3 regions of the Exiguobacterium sp. GL_137 genome follow, and region 1 is predicted to be linked to each of the others. Evidence: riboswitches for the same ligand, from Rfam matches in the RefSeq annotation. Region 1 holds a riboswitch; each other region holds the start of a gene.
The links. A riboswitch is a leader RNA that binds a small molecule or an ion and turns the genes downstream of it on or off. The one in region 1 is predicted to bind lysine.

Region 1 (3,165 bases):
GCCAGGACTTGTAACATTTTTTGACCAACGGCGCCGGTTGCGCCAATGACTGCGACATGATACATATGATTTCCTCCTTACAGGTCGAATGCTTGAGCAATTGCTGCGACGGTCCGTTCGATGTCAGCTTGGGCAATCGTATATGAGATGCTGATCTCTGATGTTGTAACCTGATAAAACGTGATGTTTTCGGCCCGGAAAATCGCAAATAATTTCGAAGCGACGCCGGTTGCGTCCCGCATGCCGATTCCGACGACCGATAATTTGGCATGTTGGTTATGACGATCGACTTTGACGGTCGGGAAACGATTGATGATATCCTGCAAGGCCTCTTCCAAAAACTCTTCTTCGTCTAACGGACAAGAGAAGGAAAGGAAGATGTCACTGTCAAACGTCGTCTGACTGATCATATCAATGTTGACGTGGCGACCTGACAACAGTTCAAAGATATCCGCGACCGCTGAATTCGTCTGTGGAACGTGTTTGATTGATACCGTCAGGACGTTTTTCGTCACACTGACACTCGTTACTGCTTTCTGTTCCATCGTTTCCGTTGCCTCCATAATCCAAGTCCCTCTTTTCGATTCTAGTGTTTTTCCGACGAAGATGTGGACGCCGTATTTTTTACCGAGTTCGACACTGCGCATCTCCATGACTTTTGAGCCAAGAGCACTCATTTCCATCATCTCATCGTATGAAATGTGCGGAATCGGCTGCGCTGCAGCATGAATCCGTGGATCTGCCGTATAGACACCGTCAACATCCGTATAGATCTCACAACGTTTATCAAGGACGGCTGCTAAGGCAACGGCTGTCGTATCTGATCCGCCGCGTCCGAGTGTCGTGACATCCCCCAGTTCATTGACCCCTTGGAAACCGGCGACGATGATCACATCGTAGGTTTCAAGTTTTTTCCGGAGCAGTTCACCGTCGATTTGTTTGATTTTACTTTTCGTATGCAGCCCCATCGTACTGATGCCGGCTTGGGCTCCCGTTTGCGACAAGGCTTTTGTCCCGAGTGAATTCAGCGCGATGCTGAGTAACGAAATCGTCTGTTCTTCTCCGATTGCAAGCAGACGATCCAGTTCGCGCCGTTCCGGCCGGTCGGTAATCGCTTGTGCTTGGGCAATCAATGAATCCGTCATTTTCCCCATCGCTGATACGACGACGACTAATTTCTCCCCTTGATCCGTCCGATTCTTCAAATAATTCGCAATTGACTGAATCTGTTCGACAGTCGCAACCGAACTACCACCAAATTTAAGTACAGTTGTCACAATCCTATCTCCTTTTGTCCCGAAACAGAAAAAAACGACGGGCCGGTAGGAGCGTTCCTACGGCCCGTCGTTATCACGATCGGACAAACGATGACAGTGTCATTCGTTCTTTTACGTAAGATAGCGCTCCGAAACGTGGGTTTCGGCAGTACAACGGATCTTAACCGTTGTACCAGCAATCAGGAAAAAGCATTTTCCTGTTCACTTCGGCGGATTTCCCCTTTCACATCACTTGGCATGCTTGCCTTTGTAAGTGTTGCTACTGATGTCATCCGCGCCTCTATCTGTCGGTTGTTAGTTACAGTTATAGCAAACATTTTTTGTTAAATCCAGTGATTTGCCAAACTTTTTTTGAATTTTATCATTTTTCAAGGTACTTCTTCGCTAATGTGAGTTGTTCCCGGACGGCTGTAAAACCGGTCCCGCCGTAACTTCCCCGTCGTGCGACGGCTTGAACCGGATCGAGCAACGGATATACATCTTCCGCAATGACCGGATGGAACGTCTGATACGTCGACAGCGTCAAATCTTTTAAGAAACATCCGCTCTGCACACAATGTAGGACGGCTTTCCCGACGATTTCATGCGCTTCCCGGAACGGAATCCCTTTTGTGACCAGATAATCTGCCAGTTCCGTTGCATTCGAGAAGTCTTGCATCGTCGCCTTCTTGAGCGCTTCTGTCTTAAACGTAGCGGATTCGATCATGCCTGTAAAAATTTGAACGGATTGTAACACCGTATCAGCGGTATCAAAGACACCCTCTTTATCTTCTTGCATATCTTTATTGTAAGCGAGCGGAAGAGCCTTCATCGTCGTCAGGAAGCCCATCAGGTTACCATAGACACGTCCTGTTTTACCGCGAATCAGTTCTGCGAAATCCGGATTTTTTTTCTGTGGCATCATACTCGATCCCGTTGAAAACGCGTCGGATAATTCGATGAATGAAAACTCCTGTGAAGCCCAGATGATGATTTCTTCGCAAAAGCGTGACAAGTGCATCATCACTGTTGAGGCGATACCGAGATACTCGATGACGAAGTCCCGGTCCGAGACCGCATCCAGGCTATTCGGATAGACCTGTTCAAAACCAAGCAGCTCGGCTGACTTGAACCGGTCAATCGGGAAAGTCGTTCCCGCCAGTGCCCCTGCACCGAGCGGCGACATCCGGATCCGCTTTAAGTTATCCGTCAACCGATCGGCATCCCGTTCAAACATCCAAAAGTAAGCGAGCAAGTGATGTGCCAGTGAAATCGGCTGTGCCCGCTGCAGATGGGTGTAACCCGGCATGACCGTCTCGACATGTTGCTCCGCTTGTTCCGTAATGACGGATTGCAGATTACGGATGCTGGTCAGGAGTTCGAGAACATGTTGTTCCATCCAGAGATGCAAATCAGTCGCGACCTGATCGTTTCGACTGCGCGCCGTGTGCAGCTTCCCGGCAACGGGACCAATCTGTTCCGTCAGCAACCGTTCAAGATTCATGTGGATATCTTCGTCAACCGTCGTGTAGACGTGCTGATCGAGTGTCGTTTGTAACTGTTTCAGCCCGGCTTCAATTTGTTGCCACTCGGTTTTCTCAAGAATCCCTTGTTCATACAACATCTGTGCATGCGCAAGACTCCCTTGCAAATCAACGGCGGCTAATTTCTGATCAAATGAAATCGATGCGCCGAAGGCTTCCGCTTGAGCGGAAGCACTTTCCGTAAAACGTCCGCCCCATAGTTTCGTCATTTTTTCACGCCTTCCTGACGATGGACACTGGCATGTGTCGCAATCGCAAGACCATGCAATTTAATGAATCCTTTCGCTGCTTCGTGATCAAAGGCATCTTCTTTTGTGTAGGTCGCGAGTTTCTCGTCGTACAATGAAACGGCTGACTGACGTCCT
Region 2 (3,165 bases), 570 kb from region 1:
TCCAGCGCTGCATAAGGCGTCGGTTCGTACCGGTTATAATGGCTGAATGCATTATAAAGATGCTGAATATCAATCGTCTCGATGCGTAGCCGTTCTTCGTACTCTTTTTCATTCATATTTGATTCCTTCTTTCAAGCATTGTTGGTTTCATCGTACTATACTATGGATGTAAGCATTTCATTCTATAAGGGGGACTATCCAATGATCGTTGTTACGAATCGGATTAAAGTCAAAAAAGGAATGGCAGCAGCACTCGCACCACGCTTTACCCGTCCGAGTGGTCTTGACTCGATGAAGGGATTTGTTCGTGTCGAAGTTTTACTGACACAAGGTCTCGAAGAACACGATGAAATGAACGTCAACATGTACTGGGAAGACATGAAGGATTTTGAAGTATGGCGGAACAGTGATGATTTTAAAGAGTCACATAAGCGTCCGGCACCGTCAGACGGCAAACAAGAAGAATCTCCAATGCTTGGAAGTGAAATCATCACGTATGAAGTGGCTTCTGTCAAAGAACGAACTTCTTTATAATTCATGTCAGAACCGCCTTGCCTCCAATTTGGTCGCAAGGTTTTTTTATTCTTAAGAGACCCCTCACTATATTGATATGGGTTTAAATTGTATGTAATACCATTATTTGTTATCATAGGTCCAATACAGAAAGAGAGAGGACTTATCATGCTGAATTCATTATCGATTTTTGAACAGGCCATCCGCGCCTTACCGATTGATCGGTCCTTGACGCGCCAGGACTTGTTCACAGACGGTTTCCTATTACAACAGGAACAGGAATTATCCGTTTACTACTCACCAATCGGAGAATATATCAATCGCTCTGCCAAAATAGTCTTCATTGGCATCACACCAGGATTTGAACAAATGCGCATTGCTTATGAAGAAGCGGCTGATGCCTTCCACCATGGTGCAACAATCGAAGAAGCATCGAAAATCGTCAAATACAGTGCCAGTTTCGCCGGTCCCATGCGGCGTAATTTGACAATAATGTTAGATGAACTCGAATTAAATCGTCTGCTGAATATTCCTTCAACAGCCACCTTATTTCATGCAAATCAGAATCTGTTGCACACGACTTCGATTCTGAGACATCCTGTTTTTTACCGGGACAAAAATTATACGGGACATCAACCAAAGATTGACCGAACACCGTTGCTGCAACATTACGCGTATGAGCACTTCGCAGCGGAATTGAATCAGTTACCCCACCCTGTCATTTTGGTCCCGTTCGGACGTGTCGTCGAGTCAACTGTCCGGACATTGCTTCATCAGGGACGAATTAAAAAACATACTGTATTATTTGGTTTCCCGCATCCTTCTGGTGCAAATGGACACCGGAAGCGACAGTTTGAAGAAAATAAAGACTATTTGATGAAGCAGTTAACTTCCTACTTCGATACTTAACAAACAGCCTTAATTTTTTAAAAGAAATAGGATAAGATTTTCCTATAAAAAGAATATGACTATTCTATCGATGAGGTAGAGGCGCGGTGTTGATGAGTATTTGGTCTGAGGATGACAACGAAGACGATCAAAGAAAGGTGATGCCGCCGAAGTATCGTCACGTGTCAGACGTGACCATGCTGGTCGAATCGGGAAAGACCCGTTCGATTGCCATACGCATGTTGTATGGAGCGCTCCAATTCGGCTAAGAAAGACGCATCCAGCAAGGGTGTCGGCTTTGTTGCCGGTGCCCTTGCTTTTTTCTGTGCAACGGGTCTCATCTTCTAAAAAAGGAGGAGGAACCACAACAATGGTCAACTATTCAGATTCTATCGTTGCGCTTGTCCCGGCAATCGTTGCCATCGTTTTAGCAATTGTCACACGAAAAGTCGTCATTTCACTTGGTGTCGGCATTTTGATTGGTGCCTTACTGCTTCACAGCTTCAATCCGGTGGATACCGTTGTTTATCTCGGAAAAAACATCTTCAGTCTGTTTTGGGCAGACGGTGCGTTAAATGAATGGAATGTCTTATTACTCGTTTTCTTACTGTTACTCGGTGTCTTGTCTACACTGATACAAACATCCGGCGGTGCCCGTGCTTTCGGCGAATGGGCGACGACACATGTCAAGACGGCACGTGGTGCAAGGCTTGCCGCTTTCGGATTAGGTATTTTGATTTTCATCGATGATTACTTTAACAGTCTGGCCGTCGGAAATGTCAGTCGTCCGTTAACGGATCGTCGCGGTGTCTCGCGCGCCAAACTGGCGTATATCATCGATTCCACCGCTGCACCGGTCTGTGTCATCAGTCCATTATCGAGTTGGGGTGCATTCATCATCTCGATTATCGCAGGAATCTTGACGACCCATTCAATCACTGATTACTCGGCGTTCAGTGCGTTCCTGATGATTGTGCCGTTAAACTTCTACGCCATCTTCGCTTTGTTACTGACACTCTACATCGCCTATACGGGAATTGCCGTTGGACCGATGCGGACGCACGAGTTGCGGGCCTTACAAGGTGAATTGTTTGACGCCAACAAAGGGACACCAATGGGGATGGCAGAAGAAGTCAAGGAACACGATGGCGGTAAAGTCCGTGACTTGGTTGTTCCAATCGTCGTGTTAGTCATTGCGACCATCACAGCCCTTCTTTGGACAGGTGCCCAGGCACTTGCGGCTGACGATCGGCCTTTTTCGTTAATCGGCGCCTTTGAAGCAACAGACGTGACGCGCTCACTTGTTTCTGGTGTCATCATCAGTTTAGTCGTTGCGTTCCTGATGATGATCGGTCGGAAAATTCCGGCACGTGATTACCGCATCAGTATCTGGGCGGGCATGAAATCGATGTGGCCCGCTGTCGTTATTCTGTTGTTTGCCTGGACGATCATCGCGGTCATCGGTGACATGAAGACCGGGGATTATCTCGCAAGTTTCATCAGCAAATCGATTCCCGCTTCTTATCTGCCGTTCCTTCTATTCTTGATTGCCAGTATCATGGCATTCTCGACCGGAACGAGTTGGGGGACGTTCGGAATCATGTTACCGATCGGAGCCGATTTGATCATGGCGGTTGATCCAAGTCTGTTGTTACCAACACTTGCCGCTGTTCTTGCCGGATCTGTCTTCGGGGACCATTGTTCACCGATTTCCGATACGACGATTCTCAGTTCGACCGGTGCCGGTTCGCATCATATTGATCA
Region 3 (3,165 bases), 290 kb from region 1:
GAGGTCGCCTCCATTTTTCTTTTATCTTATACGATTTTTTACTGTTTGATATGCTTTTCTAGATTATTTCTTTTTCAACATCCATCAAAAAAAAGCCGACTCCGTTTGAAACGGAATCGACTTTTACCTTACGAACGCGGATGTTTCGGGAATTCCATTTCTGAATAAGGAACGACCGATGTCCGGTTTTTAAATTTATGACCTAACCAGAAAGCAAGGAATAACGGAATACCGACATATGTCGCGGCGATTCCAACCCAATCAATTTGATCCGCGAGGAATGCGGCATAGTTTTGACCGACGATGACAAGGAAACAAAGTCCGAAGGCAAAGAGCGGTCCAAACGGGAAAGCAGGTGCAACGTACGGCAAGTCACTGAGTGAATGACCTTGCGCAAGGAATCCTTTACGGAAACGGTAATGGCTGATCGCGATACCGAGCCATGCGATGAAACCGGTCATCCCGGAAGCATTCAACAACCAGAGGTAGACCTGTCCGCCAAACATCGATGTCAGGAAGCAAAGTGCGCCGATTGCCCCAGTTGCGAGCAAGGCATTACGGGGAACACCGTTTTTCGAGACTTGTGCGAACATTTTCGGCGCGTCACCTTGGCGTGCCAATGTGTACAGCATCCGTGTCGATGCGTACATCCCGGAGTTCCCGGCTGATAAAACAGACGTCAGGATGACGGCGTTCATCAATGCTGCCGAGAACGCGAGACCGGCTTTTTCAAAAACAAGTGTGAACGGACTGACTGCTACATCGGTAATATCGTTTGAAACCAGGTTCGGACTTGTATACGGAATCAACATGCCGATGACAAAAATCGCAAATACATAAAAGAGAAGAATCCGCCAAAAGACTTGTTTAACAGCTTTCGGGACGTTTTTTTCCGGATCTTCGGATTCGCCTGCCGCGATTCCGACAAGTTCGGTTCCCTGGAAGCTGAAACCGGCGACCAAGATGATACCGATAACGGCTGGAATGCCTCCGACGAACGGTGCATCACCTAATGCAAAGTTTTTAAAGCCGACCGGCGCTTCTGATGTGAAGACACCAAAAATCATCGCGACTCCGACAATCAAGAAGATGATGACTGTGACGACCTTGATCATCGCGAACCAGTATTCGGCTTCACCGAATCCTTTAACGGAGAAGTAATTTAAACCAATCATCAGTAACAAGAAGATGGCACTGAAATAAAAACCTGGAACATCCGGGAACCAGTATGTCATGACGATTTGGGCCGCAACGAGTTCAACGGCAATCGTGACTGCCCAGTTGTACCAGTAGTTCCAACCGAGTGCAAAACCAAACGATGGATCAACGAACTTCGCACCGTAGGTCGAGAAGGAACCGGCGACCGGCATGTAAGCGGCCATCTCACCAAGGCTCGTCATTAAAAAGTACACCATCAATCCGACGACCGCATACGATAACAGGGCACCGCCCGGACCGGCAGCTGCAACGGACGCACCGGAGGCAATGAATAAACCGGTTCCGATGGCTCCGCCAATCGCAATCATCGACATGTGACGGGCTTGCAGACCGCGTTTTAATCCTTCTTCAGTTGAATCGAGTTTTCTTTGGGGTTGTAAAGTATTCATCTTATTCGCTTCTCTCTTTTTTAAATTTTTGAGAGGACACTTTTTGAATCGAAAAAAAACAAAAAGCGCCCTCACCTTCCAGAAGGAAGATGAGAACGCAACATAGTAAAAAGGATGCGCCCCATTCTACCGTCGTGAAAGATAGCTCCCCACAAGTCAGATCTGACCTGTGACAGTATTAGACCTGTTCGATCTAATCCCAATCGATCATCTTCAAAGCGATGATTGATTTCGGCAATTCTTCCTTTTCAGTCACCTCATCTGCCGCTTGACGACATCCGTGACTGTACTTATAAGAACTGCAACCTCCATCCCACTGGTTGAGTGAGAACTAATTAAGTTAGTTATAATTTCGTTATTACTTCGTCATGTTACACAAAACGTCTTCAAATTGTCAATTCTTTTTTTGAAATTTCCGCTATCCGTGGTAAGATTCCGTAATTTTTAGTACACTAAATTATAGAAGTTAACCGAGAGAAAGGATGTTGCTTGAATGCCACAAGAACGTGATCAACTGACCTATCGATTAGAGGAACAAATGCGGGTCATTCTCCGGACATTACGCCGCGAACTCAACCGACTGTTTGAAGGAACCGCGACGCGGAGTGAATTTTTCATTTTGCGCAGCCTGTCCGAAAATGGTCCCCAACGTCCGACTCTACTCGCAGAACAGTTTGAGCTTGCGACAAGTCAGGTAACGGCTTTGACTGATCGTCTGTATAAAGCCGGATTCGTTACGCGGACGCGTTCGACGGACGACAGAAGATCGATTGTTTTAGCATTGACGGCCGAAGGTGAAGCCGCTTTCCACGAACTTGAAATCGTCCGCCGGAAATATCTCCAAGACCGTTTTGGTACACTCACCGAAGAAGAGCTTCATGCGATGGTCCAGGTCTTCGATAAGATCCTTTTAACGATGGATGAAGAGGCTGTTTCTTCCTAAAAATTGTTTTAAAAAAATATTTATTTTTTTCGCTGACAAAGTTCACTTGACTGTGTACTTTGTCTTTTTTGTCGACTTGCCATGTTTCCCTAAACATTTTTCCATTTCTTGCCGTTATTAAAATGGGTATACTAGAACTATCTTATTGGAAATGCGTTTACGAGGAGCTGGGAGGATTTGTTGTCCATCATGAATAATTTCATCATCAATTTTTGTCTACTGTTTACAACGATCACTCTTTTGTTTCTACCTTTTCGAAATCACCCGCGGATTACACCGAACACGAATCTGAACATCCGACTCGTGTTAGGCTTCATCGCCGGATTGATTTCTGTACTCTTGATGTTCAACAGCATCCAAATCGATGTCGCCCGGATTGATTTACGAATTGTCCCCATCGTCATTGCCATGATGTTCGGCGGCTTACCTAGTGCACTCGTCACCGGCACCATGATTATCGCAACACGTTTTGCCCTGACGCCTGTCGCACAAATCGATGCTGCCATCCTGTCAACAATCGTCATCGCACTGTTCATCCTGACGATTGCCATCGTCCGGCGCTACATCCGGATGACCTTCTGGAACTTCGAACTGATGATCGGGATCGGTATTCTC

Region 2: it holds a riboswitch for lysine, as region 1 does, so the genes downstream of both, AC3IRK_RS15360 (Na+/H+ antiporter NhaC family protein) here and AC3IRK_RS02630 (aspartate kinase) in region 1, are expected to answer to the same signal.
Region 3: it holds a riboswitch for lysine, as region 1 does, so the genes downstream of both, AC3IRK_RS01220 (amino acid permease) here and AC3IRK_RS02630 (aspartate kinase) in region 1, are expected to answer to the same signal.

Annotation. Positions count from the first base shown of each region.
Region 1 covers NZ_CM174406.1:498,300-501,464, reverse strand. Annotated here, with positions in the region: gene AC3IRK_RS02635 (aspartate-semialdehyde dehydrogenase) at 1-65, opposite strand, end outside; gene AC3IRK_RS02630 (aspartate kinase) at 78-1,277, opposite strand; lysine riboswitch at 1,391-1,568, opposite strand; gene argH (argininosuccinate lyase) at 1,639-3,009, opposite strand; gene AC3IRK_RS02620 (argininosuccinate synthase) at 3,006-3,165, opposite strand, start outside.
Region 2 covers NZ_CM174406.1:2,952,059-2,955,223, forward strand. Annotated here, with positions in the region: gene AC3IRK_RS15345 (methyltransferase) at 1-116, opposite strand, end outside; gene AC3IRK_RS15350 (heme oxygenase) at 202-534, shown strand; gene AC3IRK_RS15355 (uracil-DNA glycosylase family protein) at 682-1,422, shown strand; lysine riboswitch at 1,491-1,666, shown strand; gene AC3IRK_RS15360 (Na+/H+ antiporter NhaC family protein) at 1,772-3,165, shown strand, end outside.
Region 3 covers NZ_CM174406.1:205,356-208,520, reverse strand. Annotated here, with positions in the region: gene AC3IRK_RS01220 (amino acid permease) at 129-1,607, opposite strand; lysine riboswitch at 1,742-1,926, opposite strand; gene AC3IRK_RS01215 (MarR family winged helix-turn-helix transcriptional regulator) at 2,101-2,550, shown strand; gene AC3IRK_RS01210 (GGDEF domain-containing protein) at 2,740-3,165, shown strand, end outside.